2 regions of the Lentibacillus sp. genome follow, and region 2 is predicted to be linked to the other one. Evidence: a T-box and tRNA genes for the amino acid it is inferred to sense, from the RefSeq annotation. Region 2 holds a T-box; the other holds one or more tRNA genes.

Region 1 (8,579 bases), on a different contig from region 2:
TTACTGATCATGGACGATGGCTCAACTGATGATACGTGGCAGCGGCTGAGGCGGTATCGTGGTAACTCAAGGGTACAGGTGTTAAGTAAAGAGAACGGGGGAAAGGCAAGGGCCTTAAACGCACTATTGCCGCACGTTACGTCCGATTTTATATTGGAGCTTGATGCTGATGACTGGCTTGATCCTGATGCTGTTTCCGTCATCAAAAAACATCTTGCAGGTCTTCCGGATGATGTGTCTGTGTTGTACGGCAATCTAAGAAAATGGAAACAATTAGAAAAAGACGTCGTGTTTAAAGGAATTGCCAAAGGAAGATCTATTAAGGGGAGGAAAAATCTTTTATTATACCGTTTTCCGCTTGGACCGCGTGTCTATCGCACGTCTTCGTTAAAAAAAGAAGGCGGCTTTCCGGTTATCGATTTTGCAGACGGCAGGCTTTACGAAGATGTCAGTGTATTAATCCGGTTAATAAGCCGTTACCGGTTTGAGTATCAGGATTTCACCGTCTACAATGTCAGGGAACATAAAGAAAGCATTACGAAGCAAAACCTTGGCGGCTGGAATAATTTCTTAAAATCACTTAATTAAAAGAGAGTAATGACCGTTCCCACCTATTGTTCCCCAACCTCCAAATTCATTTAACTGAAAAGACCCCGGCTTCTAATAAGCCAGGGTCTTCTGGAATATTTGTCCTAAGCGGCTGCAGCAGGAAAACGGACGAAATTGATAGCATCTATTGACAGGTATAGTGTGGTGTTTTCCCCATAACCGCTGTCAATCTCTACAACGAGAACTAAATCTGTGGTAACGGTGGAGAGAATACCTTCTATCAAATTGCTATCAGTAGCTACTTCAACCCTTGATCCAATGCGTGTGGCCAGCTCAGCTGCAAACGTATCTTGGAACATCTGAATCCCTCCTTTATAATTCACTGACCAATTCAATGCTCTCTATAGGGACAAGAATTTGAGACCCATCGGCTTCAACCAGTACAACATAGTCATTCTGCACTGAAATGACCGTCCCTGTTACCGGACCAAATGGCGTCGTAACCTCCACTTGCTCATTCTGTAATTCCAGCAATACATCTCTTAGCGTTTCAGGCGTGGAAGGCGAAGGGTCAACGGGTGTATCTGTTCCATCATCTGTACCGAAATCTAAATTGAATCCAGCATCGAAGTCGACGCCCGGCAAATCAACTGAAAAGTTGTGATTCAAACCGTTATCCGTATTATCAGTAACTAAGTTTTGGGATAACTGATTGGCCAGACGCAGCAGGCCCCGTTGACGATTTGTCAGGTTAACCATTTCATTCATTCCTTTCGTTATTGATATTTTGTGCTCTTGTCCTATCTGTCAGATAACCAAAATAGGACTTGTAATACAGACCTCCGGGGAGAAGGGGATGAAGTGTCTCCGCTTCATTTGGTTTACTCCTCATCCCCGGGAATTCCTTTAAGACCATTACAGAATATCCAGGCTGGCAACAATCGCAGCGAGAATCTGGAATAACAATTGTATATTAACAGCTACGTCAGTATCCCTTGTGGTGATTTCAATATCCCTTGACTGTTCAACAATTGTTTTTTGGCAGTTCCCTTGTCGTGTGCTGACCATTTGTCTGATGCCTTGTGTTACGCTATCTGATTGTGATCCGTTCCCAATAGAAATATTAATAACGGCTCCAATCGCTGCTTCAATACCAAGCTGTAGAGAGAAAGCGGCCTGCCTGTCGGTAGTTGTGACATCAATATCCTGGGAGTCCTTTATGATAATCCATTCATCTGAATTTTGCTGATTTGATACAAACTGATCCGCATCCTGCGTCACTTCTGCGTTGTTTTGGTCATTTGTATTTTCATCACAATGGTCAAGTGCACGCCATTTTGTTCTTGTCATATGATCCATAATTTTCCACTCCTTTCATTATTTTTATAGAACATCAACCATTACAACCAGCATTATCAGCAATTGCAGCAGAACTTGAATATTAACGGCCAGGTCTGTGTCTCTCGTAGTTACAGTAGCGTCTTTAGTATTGTAGATGAAGATTTTTTGTTTATTGACTTGTTCGGAATTAAAGGACTGCATAAGATCTTGTGATATGGCTTCGCTTCTTGCTGAATCTGCTATGGCAACGTTCACCACCAGGGATATCGCCAGCTGTAAACTAGCTTGAAGTGAAAGTCCGATCTGGGTGTCTCTGGAATCGACTGTAATATCACAGGATTCCTTCACCCAAATCATTTCTGCTGATTCCTGATCCATAAAGGAATACTGGCTTGCATCCTGTGACACAAGTGCATCGGAATCGACCTCCACCATTTCAAAGCGGTCATGCTGGTTATGGCGGTTGCCATGCGTGTGTTTATCCTTGCATTTGTCGCAGTGATTGGATTCAGGGAAACAATTATTGGATCCGCAACTCTGACATTGGTGTTTTTTGTCGCGATTTCGTTCTTTTCTTTGGTCACATTTCTTATATTCATGTCTGCATCTGTCACATTTGTTTGATTCAGAGGAACAGTCATTGAATCCACAACTCTGACAGCGGTGATGACGTCCATGTTTGCGTTCTTCTCGTTGATTATGCCACTTACTTTCATCTCTGCAGCTGTCGCATTGGTTGGATTCAAATGAACAATCGTTGGATCCGCAATTCTGACAGCAGTGTTGATGACGGCGTTTTAGTTTATCCCTAAGGTAAAAGTATTTACTCTTGCCATAGGGATTCATGATACCGTGTCTCTTATCTGAATTCATATTTACACTCCTTTCTTTAGTTAATATTACTCTATGGATATTCCTACTAATCAGATTGTACACATTCACTAGATTATCGTTTTTAGGCAAAATTAAAGAAAACACCTATGAAATGGGTGTTTTCTTTAATAGACTTCTATTCATCTGTTTTCGTCGTATCTTTTTCCCCTTTGTTAAATTGATCCACCTGTTCCCTTAGATCTTCAACCATTTCTTTTAGCATTTTTTTCTGGTCATTCGATATATTATTCTTGATTTCCTCAGGGTTTACATTATTTTTCCGAAATATTTCATCAACCATGACTTTGGCAACCTTTTCGGGTATTGCGTTGTGATTGGATGACTTGCCGTCCATAGTAATTTCACCTGCTTTCTTTAAGCTTTAGTGTATTTTATGATTAATGACAACTTTTGATTGTATTGTTGTCTATGATTTTTAGGGACCATGAATCGTTGATAGACTATTATCCTATGAGAGATATATGAGAGACAGGTACCCATCGTTATTTAGCGGAAAGAGAAGGGGAGAGTAAGACAAGAAAAAGCACAGTTTGGCTAACTGCACTTTTAAATCGGGGATTGACTCCGGATAGGATTTACTGCAGGAATCCATCATATATTTTACTTATTTTTTCTTTAAACAAATCCATGTGGACGATACGGTATATGTTCTCATGACAGCGCCTCCTTCCGAACGCAAGTTGTGTTATTTGAAGTGTTATCTTTATTAAAAAGATTAAACTGCCGCCATTGGGGCGACAGTTTTGCATTTAAGGGTATTAAACGGAGGAGGTGGGATTCGAACCCACGCGGGCGTCAACCCCTAACGCATTTCGAGTGCGTCCCCTTCAGCCGGGCTTGGGTACTCCTCCACTTTCTGAAATGGTGCTGGTGAGAGGACTCGAACCTCCGACCTGCTCATTACGAGTGAGCCGCGCTGCCAACTGTGCCACACCAGCAAGTTATCTGCAACTTTTAAGTTCATTGAAAATCATAATATAAATTTTTTGTTTGTGCAATGGATTTGACTGGAAATTCTTCTGTGCTTAAATTGGCAAGTACAGGGAACAGTAATAACGGAGGTGCTCGCATGACAGTGGAAGGCTATATCAGATTAGGTCTGACAGTTATTATTTTGGTTATGATTGTGATTATCCTCTATCGATTCAATGCGGGAAAAAGCGACAGGAGGCAAAGTTCGTTGGAAATCATGAAAGAGCGATACGAAAAGGGCGAGATTACTGAGGAAGAGTATGAGAAAGCGAGGAAAAAGCAAGGGAAATAAAGTGAAACTTCATTCAGTGGAGTGTTCTTCTCCACTGAATGTTAGTTGAACAAAATCGGACATTTATGGACAGTTAAGCCGTCGCTCGCCGGAGGGCAGGCAAGCGGCAGCAGGATTTAGATGCTATTCTGGATCAGGTGTTTGATATCCTCTGTTTGTCCTTTATGAAACCAATCCACGATCCTGCTTCCGACAACTACACCGTCACAGTTAGTGGATAGGTCACGGGCCTGTTCGGGGGTTGATACACCGAACCCTGCCAGCACGGGTGTGTCCGTCATTTGCTTCAAATTCTGCAAATAGGTTTGAACATTGCTGCCGTGTGATGTCCTGGCACCGGTTGTGCCTTTGACCGAAACGGCATAGAGAAAACCTTCCGTACGCCGGGCAATTTCAATGAGCCGCTCATCCGGGCTGGTCATAGCGGCCAACCGAATATTGGAAATTGAGTATTGTTCAAGGGCGTCAGTAATCAATGCTTCTTCCTCCAGTGGCAGGTCTGGAATGATCACACCATTTACACCGGCATTTGCACAGGCTGCCGCAAATTTCTCTGGGCCAAAAGTGAAAATAGGGTTTAAATAGGTCATCAAAATAACCGGAATCGACCGTTTATCCTTGAATGTCTCCAATGCTTCCAGGACACCATTCAGTGTCGTGCCATTCTCCAAAGCCCGCTGTCCGGCATCTTGAATGGTTGGTCCGTCTGCGGTCGGGTCGGAAAAGGGGATGCCGAGTTCCACAGCCACTGCTCCGCATTCTTCAAGAAAACTGAGCCGCTCCTCAAGGATATCAAGTCCGCCATCACCGGCCATAATGTATGGGACAATAATATTTTGATCTGCTGACCGTTTGTTTTTAAGCGCATTATCCAAAAACTTATTATTCATCGGCATTCCCTCCCAATACATCTTTAACCGATTCAACATCCTTGTCTCCGCGTCCGGATAAACAAATAACTAACGATTCAAACTCATCCATTTCCCTTGCCAGTTTCACCGCAAAAGCCACCGCATGAGCACTTTCCAGAGCCGGAATAATCCCTTCCGTCTGTGATAGAAGCTTAAAAGCATCGATAGCCTCCCGGTCTGTGATAGATGTGTAGGTAACGCGCTCGGTATTATGAAGATGGCTGTGCTCTGGTCCGACGCCGGGATAATCGAGGCCTGCTGAAATGGAATTTGCCTCTTCAATCTGGCCATGCTCATCCTGCAGCAGATGTGTCATTGTCCCATGCAAAACCCCAACACTGCCGGCTGTTAATGTTGCAGCATGCTTTTGCGTTTCAATTCCGCTTCCACCGGCTTCCACACCATAAATTCTAATGTCTTCATCCTCGACAAACGGATAAAACATGCCCATTGCATTGCTGCCGCCGCCTACACAGGCAACAACCGCATCGGGGAGTCGCCCCCTATCCTTCTGGTGCTGCTGTTTCGTTTCTTTCCCGATAACGGACTGAAAATCACGCACCATTTTCGGGAAAGGGTGGGGGCCAACAACAGAGCCAATGATATAATGTGTATCTTCCACATGGCTGACCCAGTAACGCAATGCTTCATTCACTGCATCTTTCAATGTGCCGCTTCCCTGTGATACACTTTCGACCTTTGCACCGAGCAGTTCCATCCGGAAAACGTTCAGTTTTTGCCGGCGGATATCTTCTTCACCCATGAAAACAATGCATTCAAGTCCCAGGAGCGCACAAACTGTTGCGGTAGCGACGCCATGCTGGCCCGCACCTGTTTCGGCAACAATCTTTTGCTTTCCCATTCGCAATGTCAGCAAAGCCTGACCGATTGTATTATTGATTTTATGTGCCCCTGTGTGATTCAGGTCTTCACGCTTCAAGTATATGGAAGGCCCGCCCAGTTTTTCAGATAGGCTTTTGGCGTGAAAAAGCGGCGTTTCCCGCCCGACATAGTCTTTCAAATAATAATCGAGTTCCTCTCTGAAAGAAGGGTCGTTCATGGCTGCATCGTAAGCTTCTTCCAGTTCAAGCAGTGCCGGCATCAAAAGTTCAGGAACAAATCGTCCGCCGAAACTGCCGTATCTTCCTTTCGTGTCCGGGAATGTATATGTGGTCATTGCCATCATCCTTTCATTTTAGCGTTATTAATAAATTGATTGATTTTTTCACGGTCTTTTGCGCCGCCCGTTTCAACACCGCTTGATACATCCACACCCGCCGGTTTGGCAGTTAAAACCGCTGTTTGCACATTTTCGGGATTCAGTCCGCCGGCAAGAATCAGTTTTTCGGTATCCAGCCCGGCATCTGCCAGCCGGGCCCAGTCAAATGTCGTGCCATTGCCGCCCCGGTTGGGTCCTTTAGGGCTGTCGATCAGAAAATAGTCACACGGATAAGCTTGTATTTCATCCACATCCTGTTTACCCATCCGGAACGCCTTAATGACAGGGAAGGGGAGTGATTCAGCAAAAGTCGCTGGTTCATCGCCGTGCAGCTGAATAATATCCAGTCCTGCTGTTTCGGCAGTCTGTATAATCGTATCCCTGGTTTCATTGACAAATATACCGACTTTTTTGACTGATGACGGGACCTCTTTGCTGATGGCCGCTGCTTTTTCCGGTGTCAATTGCCGTTTGCTCGGTGCGAAGACAAACCCGATGAAATCCACACCGGCCCTGACAGCCTCTTGTGCCGATTCAATCGTTGTCATGCCGCAAATTTTAACGTACATTGGTCTGTTCTCCTTCCGTTAGCGGGACTTGCAGCTCGCTGATTGTTTGCGGCAAGTCATCAGCCCACATCAGTGTTTCGCCGATAAGGACGGCCCGCGCACCGCTGCCGGCAGCTTCAGCGACATCGTTACGCGTTTTAATCCCGCTTTCGCTGATCAGAATGGTGTCAGGGTTCGTGACCATAGATGCCAGCCGGCCGGTGGTATTTAAATCAACGTCAAACGTTTTTAAGTTCCGGTTGTTGATGCCGATAACGTCAGCGCGTGACTCAATGGCCGTTTTCATTTCATCTTCATCGTGCACTTCAACAAGCACATCAAGGCCCTGCTCGCTGGCATAAGTGTGGAGCTCCTGCAATTTGGACGGGGACATGGCTGCGACAATCAATAGAATGATGGAGGCTCCCGCCGCTTTGGCATGATCAATTTGTACCTTGTCGATGAAAAAGTCTTTACAGAGGAGCGGGACATCGACTGCTTTGCGAACGGCATGCAAATCATTCATCGACCCTTTAAAAAACGTTTCATCGGTCAGCACCGATATCGCTCCGGCGCCGTTTGATGCATATAAGGTTGCTTGATTGCCCGGATTAACATCGAGGTCGATTGCCCCTTTGGAAGGGGATGACCGTTTGATTTCGGCTATAATGTTCATGCGTTCTGTATTATGAAATGTCCGGGTAATCGACGGCACCTGTCCGGTTGTTGGCGGCACATCAGGAAGCGCCTGCCTTTTTAATTGTTCAACTTCCTTTTTCTTTTGCTGGACAATCTTATCTAAAATGGTCATGTTATATCGCCTCGCTTGTGATTTTGCTGCTGTAATCGACCAATCGCTGCAGTTTTTCCATGGCTGCGCTGCTTTGAATGCTCTCTTCAGCCTTTTGGATGCCGTCTTTAATCGACGCTGCGGCCCCGTTGGCAAATAAGCCAATCCCGGCATTGAGCAGGACGGTATCGTAATAAGGGCCTTTCTTACCGTTTAGGACATCGAGCAGAATAGCGGCGTTATCTTTTGCGTCACCGCCCCGGATGTCGTCATTGTCATACACCGGTAAATTGACCTCAGACGGATGAAGGGTGAATGATGTGACTTTTCCTTCATCCATTAATGAAATATGGTTGTCGCCTGCAAGTGACGCTTCATCCATATACCCGGCACCGTTAATGACTAGTGCGCGCTTACGTCCGAGCTGATGCAGTGTTTCAGCAAGCACTGGCAGCATATCTCGGCGATAAGATCCCAATAGTTGTGTGTCAAGATTGACCGGGTTTGTCAGCGGGCCAACCAGATTAAAGATTGTCGGAATGCCTAAGTTTTTCCGGACAGTCATAAATCGCTTCATACCAGGAAGGACATGGGGTGCATAGAGGAATGCGATGTTATTTTCCTGAATCATTTCCTCCACGTGTTCCTTTGAAAAAGATAGGGAGATGCCTAAGTGCTCCAGCACATCAGCACTTCCCGTTTTGCTTGAAACGCTGCGATTGCCGTGTTTGGCAACTTTAACCCCGGCGCCGGCAAGCACAAACGCAGCGGTTGTGCTGATGTTGAAACTGTGTGATCCGTCCCCGCCGGTCCCGCAATTATCCATGACATCCGTTAATGTGTTCGTTGTTTGACTGGATTGTAATCTGATAACCTCAGCAAGTCCGGCGATTTCTTCAGGTGTTTCGCCTTTTGCCCGCAGTGCAGTCAGGAATGAAGCAAGTTCACTTTCACTGATATGATCTGCAAATGTCGCAGTGGCAGCACCCTTCATTTCTTCTAATGTCAGGTTTTCCTGGCTCAGCAGTTTTTCAAGATAATGTTTCATGATGAAATCTCCTTT
Region 2 (8,579 bases):
ATCGTTAATAATATCGACGATCAAAAATTGACCGGGATTTTGACGAACCGTGATTTGCGCTTTATTCAGGATTATTCTACCGCGATTAAAGAAGTGATGACAAGTGAAGATCTGGTAACCGCACCCGTGGGGACGACGCTTGAAGAAGCTGCACATCTGCTTCAGGAATATCGGATCGAAAAGCTGCCTTTAACCGATGAAAATGATATATTGAAAGGCTTAATAACGATAAAAGATATTGAAAAAGTGATTGAATTCCCGAATGCAGCGAAAGATTCCATAGGCAGGCTATTAACCGGAGCAGCCGTCGGTGTAACCGGTGATGCGATGACGCGTATTGATAAGCTGGTTGAAGCGGGTGTTGATGTGATTGTCATCGATACGGCACACGGTCATTCCTCAGGTGTAATCGATCATGTGCATGCAGTTCGGAAGGCATACCCCAATCTCGCCATTATAGCGGGAAATGTGGCAACTGCTGAAGCAACAGTCGGATTAATTAAAGCAGGCGTATCGGCGGTGAAAGTTGGTATCGGCCCCGGTTCAATTTGTACAACCAGGGTTGTGGCCGGTGTCGGCGTTCCGCAAATAACCGCTGTTCATGATTGCGCCGTCGCAGCTTCCGAATATGGTATTCCGGTTATAGCTGACGGCGGCATCAAGTATTCCGGTGATATTGTTAAGGCACTTGCAGCCGGTGCACATGCTGTTATGCTCGGCAGCATGTTTGCCGGCGTAGCGGAAAGTCCCGGAGAAACGGAAATATTCCAGGGAAGGCAATATAAAGTTTATCGCGGCATGGGTTCGGTTGGTGCCATGAAATCTGGCTCCAAGGACCGCTATTTCCAGGAGGCTGAGGACTCCAAAAAGCTGGTCCCGGAAGGCATTGAGGGAAGGACAGCTTATAAAGGACCGCTTGCTGATACCGTTCATCAGTTAATGGGCGGGCTGCGTGCAGGCATGGGCTATTGCGGTACGGGATCGGTTGATGCATTGCGTCATGATGCACGGTTTATCCGGATTTCAAATGCCGGATTAAGAGAAAGCCATCCGCATGATGTGCAAATCACAAAAGAAGCCCCGAATTATTCGTAAATATAACGGACTTAACGGTTGATTGCTCATAGTCAATATGATCTATTAATTTTTTGATAGATAGGGCCCTTCCCTATCTATTTTTTCTCTGGTTTTTATGGTAAAATATCTAGGTGTGAAAATTAATCTAAAATAAATGAACCATTTCATAAATATGGCGGGGGTAGAGAAAGTGAAATACAACATGAAGAAAAGTATGTCAATATTGCTTGCAGCATTGGTGGTGCTGACAACCGTAACTGTACAGCCGTTCTCTGTGCAGGCAGCAGAACCACTGGATATAAATGCAAAATCAGCTATACTGGTTGATGCCGAAACAGGAAAGGTTATTTATGCCAAAAAGCCTGATATGGCACTGCCTCCAGCTAGTATGACCAAGATGATGACCGAATATCTGATTCAGGAAGCGATCAAGGATGAGAAAATCAGCTGGGATACGACAACACAGGTTAGTGACTATGCCTTTGATATATCAGACAATACGACTTTCTCAGGTATCGGTCTGACAAAGGGTAAGGATTATACGGTAGAAGATTTATATAATGCAATGGCTGTCTTTTCAGATAATGGTGCGACCATTGCACTAGCGGAACTTGTTGCAGGTTCTGAAGGTGAGTTTGTTAAGAAGATGAATGAGAAGGCAAAGGAAATGGGTCTGCCTGAATATAACTTTGTTAACTCAACCGGATTGGCAAACAGTTCACTCGGTGAGAATGCGCCTGAAGGAACGGATCCGAATGGCACCAATCGGTTATCAGCCAGATCCGCAGCATTGCTGGCTTATAATCTGGTGAATGACTACCCAGAGGCTCTGGATGTAACCAGCCAGACGTCAATCGAGTTTGAGGGCTATACTGTTGAAAATTTGAACTGGATGCTCCCGCATGACTCAGTCAATTTTGAGCAATTCCATTATGAAGGAATAGACGGTCTAAAAACCGGTTTTACCGATATGGCAGGGTATTGCTTTACAGGGACTGCTAAGAAAGATGGTAAACGGTATATATCCGTTGTCATGAAAACAGACAGTAAGGGCGAACGTTTTAAGGAAACGGCAAAACTTTTGGATTATGGCTTTAAGCAATTTGAAAACAAGGAAATTTTCCCGGCAGGATACCAACTGGAAGGGAAGTCTGATATCCCGGTTTTAAAAGGGAAAAAAGATAGTGTCCAAGTCGCTACTGACCAAGCATTCAGTACACCCGTCAGAGGAGAACAGGCAAAGAATTACAGTATCGAATATCAATTGGATGAAGATAAATTGAATAAGGAAGGCAAGTTGTCAGCGCCCATTGAAAAAGGCGAAAAAATTGGAACAGCTCAAGTTGTCTATAATGGGGATAATGACTATGGCTATATTTTCCCGGATGCTGACAAACAGTCAATCGATCTTGTGGCGCAAAAAGCCGTCGAAAAAGATAATTGGTTCATGCTGACACTTGGTGCCATCGGCGGTTTCTTTGGAAATATTTTCAGTACTGTGGTTGATACGGTAAAAGGCTGGTTTTAAGAACATCTACTCTATTGGAGGGAATAACATGGCAAATACAGGAACAGAACGCGCAAAACAAGGTGTGATTGAAATGCAAAAAAGCGGCGTCATCATGGATGTTGTTAATGCCGAACAGGCTAAAATAGCCGAACAGGCAGGTGCGGTCGCTGTCATGGCATTGGAGCGGGTGCCATCTGATATCCGCGCTGCCGGCGGTGTCGCCCGGATGGCAAGCCCGGAAATTACAGAAGAGGTTACGAACGCTGTATCTATTCCAGTCATGGCAAAGGCACGTATCGGACACATTGTAGAAGCCCGTGTACTGGAAGCGATGGGTGTTGATTATATTGATGAGAGTGAAGTGCTGACACCTGCAGATGAAGAATATCACTTGAAAAAATCTGACTACACCGTGCCGTTTGTGTGCGGCTGCCGCAATCTTGGTGAAGCGGCACGCCGTATTGGCGAGGGAGCATCCATGCTGCGTACAAAAGGCGAGCCCGGTACAGGAAATATCGTCGAGGCTGTACGTCACATGCGCCAGGTTCAATCGGAAATCAGAAAACTGACATCCATGTCGGCAGATGAAGTGATGACCTATGCAAAGGAAATCGGTGCGCCATATGAACTGTTGATGGACGTCAAAAAGGAAGGCCGTCTTCCGGTCGTCAATTTTGCAGCAGGCGGTGTGGCAACACCAGCCGATGCGGCATTGATGATGCAGCTTGGAGCAGATGGTGTATTTGTCGGTTCCGGTATCTTCAAATCGAATCATCCGGAAAAATTTGCAAAGGCTATTGTTGAAGCAACCAAGCATTATACGGATTACCAATTGATCGCCGAGCTTTCCAAAGATCTTGGCACTGCCATGAAAGGTATTGAAATGGGGACTTTGGAAGCACATGACCGCATGCAGGACCGCAGTGAGTAGAAAGAAAAAATCATAATAAACACTATTGGTGTACGACATTTCATCCCGAAATCGACCAATGAAAACTTCTTGATTGAATATTTCGCCTAAAGGGTGGAACAATCAAAAATAGACGCTTGCATCTAAATGCAAAATCAGATATGATATACCCTAACATAAGGAATAGTCGTGATAGGAAGCAGTAACAGGATTGCTTTTCGCCAGAGAGTCGGTGGCAGGTGAAAACCGATAGGAGCGGTCTGTGAATCCATCCTTGAACTGGTTTGCCGAATGTTTTAGTAGGCAAATCCGGCAAATCGCCGTTATCACATTTGAGCCGGAAGCGGATATGCGCTTCAACAAGGGTGGCAACGCGGGAATTAACTCTCGTCCCTGTTTTATCAGGGGCGGGAGTTTTTTGTATTTAACTTGATTTCAGCTTCAGTTGGTGTGTACTCGTCGTTTTCCGCGGGCACGCGCTAAAACTTGGTTAATACCAATACATTACAAGGAGGATTTTACTATGCTGGATATGAAATTTTTGCGGAATAATTTTCAGGAAGTAAAGGAAAAATTGGCTCATCGCGGGGAAGACTTATCAGAGCTGGAGCGGTTCGGTGAGCTTGATGAACGGCGCAGAACATTAATTTCTGAGACCGAGATGCTGAAAGCAAAGCGCAATGAGGCATCGAAACAGATTTCCGCTCTGAAAAAGGAAAAGAAAGATGCGGAACCGGCAATCAAAGAAATGCGTGAAGTCGGCGCAAAAATAAAGGAATTTGATGCAGAGCTGAAAGAAATTGAGGAATCATTAAAGCTAATTATGCTTTCGATTCCGAATATCCCGCATGAAAGTGTTCCAATCGGTGAGGATGAAGATGATAATGTTTTGGCCCGTAAATGGGGAAATCTTCCGGTATTTGATTTTGATGAAAAATCGCATTGGGATATTGCAGCCGAATTGGATATACTCGATTTTGAACGGGCTGCCAAGGTTACAGGAAGCCGATTCGTGTTTTATAAAGGGATTGGAACGCGTCTGGAGCGTGCACTGATCAGCTTCATGATGGATCTGCATGCGGATGAGCATGGCTATACAGAGATGATGCCGCCGCAGATCGTTAACCGTGGTAGCCTTACAGGAACCGGGCAACTGCCTAAATTCGCCAAAGATGTATTTAAACTTGAAGAATGGGACTATTTTCTGATTCCGACAGCTGAAGTACCAGTCACGAATTTCCATCGTGATGAGATTTTCAGTGTTGAAGACCTCCCTAAAAAATATACAGCATACAGTGCAAACTTCCGGTCTGAAGCAGGATCTGCCGGACGTGATACACGCGGGTTAATCCGTCAGCATCAATTCAATAAGGTTGAGCTGGTCCACTTCACTAAACCTGAAGATTCCTATGGTACATTGGAAACATTAACAGGTGATGCGGAAAAGGTATTGCAGCGATTAAATCTGCCCTACCGTGTCATGAGTATGTGCACGGGGGATTTGGGCTTTACAGCCGCCAAAAAATACGATATTGAAGTATGGATTCCAAGCCAGGAAACATACCGTGAAATTTCGTCATGTTCCAACTTTGAGGACTTCCAGGCGAGACGTGCCAGTATCCGTTTCCGCAGAGAAGCAGACGGAAAATTGGAATTTGTGCATACACTGAACGGATCAGGTCTTGCTGTCGGACGCACAGTGGCCGCCATCCTGGAAAATTACCAGCAGAAAGACGGATCGGTTGTTATACCGGAAGCGCTTCGTCCATATATGGGCGGCAAGCATGTTATAAAGACGTAGAGCACAATAAACAGTGCGTATTTCCTTTTTCTCTATTTCAAATGGTTATGTCTTTTGAATTACGGCAAACTTATTTCATAAACCGCTCTTAGCAACTTGTATATACGCAGACTCTCAAGAGAAGAAGGCCCGGGTGAGGCCTCCGAAAAAGCGTCAGTTTGAGGAGGCTTACCGACAGCCCCGGGAAAGCGATGAATGATACTTCTGCCAAGTAAGCTTCGAGTTGCGGGAAGATTAACTTGCAACGCGACGGGCACGTGTATGCAGGCGGCGGTTTAAATAACAACAATCTAGTCTAAGTGGAGCCTATTTTTATAACAAAAAAATTAAAAATGAATTGACAACTCCTATGACACATGTTAAATTTAATCTTGTCGTCAATATGGAGGTATACCCAAGTCTGGCTGAAGGGATCGGTCTTGAAAACCGACAGGCGGGTCAAACCGCGCGGGGGTTCGAATCCCTCTACCTCCTCCATTTAATTTTAAATCGCATAAATTGGAGATATTTGAAACCACCAAACCGTTATATCTTATGTAGCGGTTTTTTTACTTATAGGTGGTTTGGACAAAAGTCATTTTATTAAAGAGAAATCCGAAGGTAAAAGTTACGTTTTTTGAAAAATGCTTGACATTCGGAATATTAACAGGTATATTACATAAAAATACATCTGAATTAAAAGTCTGCATTTCATGTATAATGTTTTTTTATAAAGTGAAAACGAAGAAGAGGTCAGTAACAAAATGCTTTCCGTAAGAGAGTGGAATTCACCGGCTGAGAGATTCCATGGGACAAGCCTTTGTGAAACCTGCCTTGGAGTTGTCAGATTAACCCTGACCGCAATCTCGGTGCGTTATGAAAACAGAGTGGGCATGTTCGGCATGTCAATGAAGGTGGTACCACGGAAAACACCCCAATTCGTCCTTTTTTACAGGACCGATTGGGGTGTTTTTATAATTTTGTCAGGTTAAGTGGTTGCTTTTACGATTAAAGATAAAAAACATCATTAACTTCAAAGGAGAGATGAAGATGAGTGAAAAATTGGCATTTATCGGTGCCGGATCCATGGCTGAGTCGATTCTGACAGGAATAGTAAACAGTGAGTTTTTTCCGAAAGAGCAAATCTTTGTAACGAACAAATCCGATAAAGATCGCCTTGCATTTCTGAAAAAGCAATATGATGTTCAAAATACAGAAGATAAACAAAGAACAGTAGATGGAGCTGACATTGTGGTCATAGCCGTTAAGCCTTATGATGTGGAGGCTGCAGTGACATCAATCAGGAATTACCTAAACGCGAATCAATTGCTTATTTCAGTGGTAGCAGGTGTTTCAACCGATAGGATTTCACAATTGATTGGCAAAGAGGTCCCGGTGGTCCGGGCAATGCCGAATACATCATCTGCAGCAGGACAATCCGCCACAGCCGTCACCCGGGGGAAGTTTGCTGCGGAAAAGCATCTGAAAACGGCACTGGATCTGTTTAATACGATCGGTACAGCGACAGAAGTAGCCGAAGCCGATATGCATACAGTTACTGGCATATCAGGAAGCGGTCCGGCATATGTTTATTACTTGGTTGAAGCAATGGAATCGGCGGCAGTAAGTGCTGGTTTGGATCATGCTACAGCACATGATTTGATAACACAAACGATTGTCGGTGCAGGGGAGATGCTGAAAACTTCCGGTCTGAATCCGTCCAAACTCCGTGAAAATATTACAAGCCCGGGCGGTACTACCCAGGCGGGAATTGAAACATTGGCTGAGCGTAATTTTCAGGAAACAGTGATGTCATGTGTGGATAGTGCACGCGAACGGTCAATTGAATTAGGGAAAAAACTATGAGCAAAGGGATTCCGGGTCATGCACCGGGCTCCTTGTTTTCTATTACTGATGCCTGAGCATGAAGGATTGCGATCAATGCTGTATTACACCTAGAAGAATTCATCCAGTGCAGAGACCCGGATATGCCCCACACTGCTTGTATTAAAATCAGGTGATTAACGAAAATAAAATTGACCTCAGAGAGTTTATTAATAATTGATGTCTTCCCGCCTGGGTAATCATAAAATGAAACTGGGACAAAAATATTTTTATCAATCAAAAATCCGAACAACTGGAATAGATAGTTAGAGCAAATATCCGCTTCGGAAATATACTTCGCTTTCCGCGGGCGGCTGGTGAGCCTCCTCGTCGTGTTGCAAGTGATTTCGACGAAGCAGCACTCCTCGCAGGTCGCAGATTACTCAAGGAAGCCTTGCTTTGTGCTAAAGCACTGCGGGGTCCACCTATGCCTTTGCTCCCGCTATTGTTTGTCTTTGGTGCTGATAATTTAAGTTATGTCCCGGTCTCTTTCACTTGATGATTTCTCTCGTTTTCCATTTGCGTGACTGCTGAATGAAATGGCTGATTTTATCCAGGATTGGCTCAATGGATTCCTCCTGCTTAAGCAAATCATAATCGGAAATATCGATGCGCAAAATTGGGCAGGCATTAAAGTTATTGATCCATTCTTCATAGCGATTGTACAATTCTTCCCAGTAAGCATTCGGTGTACTTTTTTCCATTTCACGTCCTCGGTTATGTATCCGTTCCAGTATGTTATCAAACGAGCCTTCCAAATAAATCAATAAATCGGGATGTGGAAAATACGGTGTCATCACCATTGCTTCAAAAAGGTTTGTATAGGTCTCATAGTCTGTTTTGGACATCGTTCCGTTTTCGTAATGCATTTTGGCGAAAATGCCTGTATCTTCATAAATGGAACGATCCTGAATAAAGCCGCCGCCGTATTCGAAAATCTTCTTTTGTTCCTTGAAACGCTCAGCCAGAAAATAGATTTGCAGATGAAAGCTCCAGCGTTCAAAATCATCATAGAATTTCCCGAGATAAGGGTTTGTATCAACCTTTTCAAAGGATGTTTTAAAGTTCAGGGCGTTGGCTAACGCTTTTGTCATCGTTGATTTGCCGACTCCGACAGTACCGGCAACAGTAATGATGCTGTCATGCGGAATCTGGTATTTATCACGTAAATTCATGTTTGTTCCCCTTTATTGTTTGGATACTGTTTTGTGATTGCACATTTGCTGTTTCACAAGATCAATAATGTTATCGAGATCTTCCTGGTGTTTAACAAAATCCATTTCATCCCCGTTGATCCGAATGACCGGGATGTCAGGATGGAGTACTTCGAATTCATTCATATAGTTTTCATAATCCTGTGCGAGCTGTGACAGGTAAGATGCTTTGATATTTTGTTCGATTTCTCTGCCGCGAAGCCG

What was found. The T-box of region 2 lies ahead of serS (serine--tRNA ligase). A T-box ahead of a tRNA ligase gene usually reads a tRNA of that ligase, here a tRNA-Ser.
Region 1: it has a tRNA-Ser gene. The T-box ahead of serS (serine--tRNA ligase) is inferred to sense a tRNA for this amino acid. The anticodon was not compared.

Annotation. Positions count from the first base shown of each region.
Region 1 covers NZ_DATGTT010000006.1:52,175-60,753, reverse strand. The annotation lists gene VK097_RS01055 (glycosyltransferase family 2 protein) at 1-588, shown strand, start outside; gene VK097_RS01050 (hypothetical protein) at 693-908, opposite strand; gene VK097_RS01045 (DUF2642 domain-containing protein) at 922-1,308, opposite strand; gene VK097_RS01040 (spore coat protein) at 1,465-1,908, opposite strand; gene VK097_RS01035 (spore coat protein) at 1,933-2,325, opposite strand; gene VK097_RS01030 (hypothetical protein) at 2,347-2,514, shown strand; gene VK097_RS01025 (spore coat protein) at 2,900-3,118, opposite strand; tRNA gene VK097_RS01020 (tRNA-Ser) at 3,548-3,635, opposite strand; tRNA gene VK097_RS01015 (tRNA-Thr) at 3,647-3,722, opposite strand; gene VK097_RS01010 (SHOCT domain-containing protein) at 3,854-4,048, shown strand; gene trpA (tryptophan synthase subunit alpha) at 4,165-4,938, opposite strand; gene trpB (tryptophan synthase subunit beta) at 4,931-6,136, opposite strand; gene VK097_RS00995 (phosphoribosylanthranilate isomerase) at 6,142-6,747, opposite strand; gene trpC (indole-3-glycerol phosphate synthase TrpC) at 6,737-7,537, opposite strand; gene trpD (anthranilate phosphoribosyltransferase) at 7,539-8,564, opposite strand.
Region 2 covers NZ_DATGTT010000011.1:29,502-38,080, reverse strand. The annotation lists gene guaB (IMP dehydrogenase) at 1-1,095, shown strand, start outside; gene VK097_RS01980 (D-alanyl-D-alanine carboxypeptidase family protein) at 1,268-2,605, shown strand; gene pdxS (pyridoxal 5'-phosphate synthase lyase subunit PdxS) at 2,634-3,518, shown strand; T-box leader at 3,678-3,895, shown strand; gene serS (serine--tRNA ligase) at 4,021-5,298, shown strand; tRNA gene VK097_RS01965 (tRNA-Ser) at 5,683-5,775, shown strand; T-box leader at 6,013-6,227, shown strand; gene proC (pyrroline-5-carboxylate reductase) at 6,322-7,143, shown strand; gene VK097_RS01955 (deoxynucleoside kinase) at 7,653-8,336, opposite strand; gene VK097_RS01950 (deoxynucleoside kinase) at 8,349-8,579, opposite strand, start outside.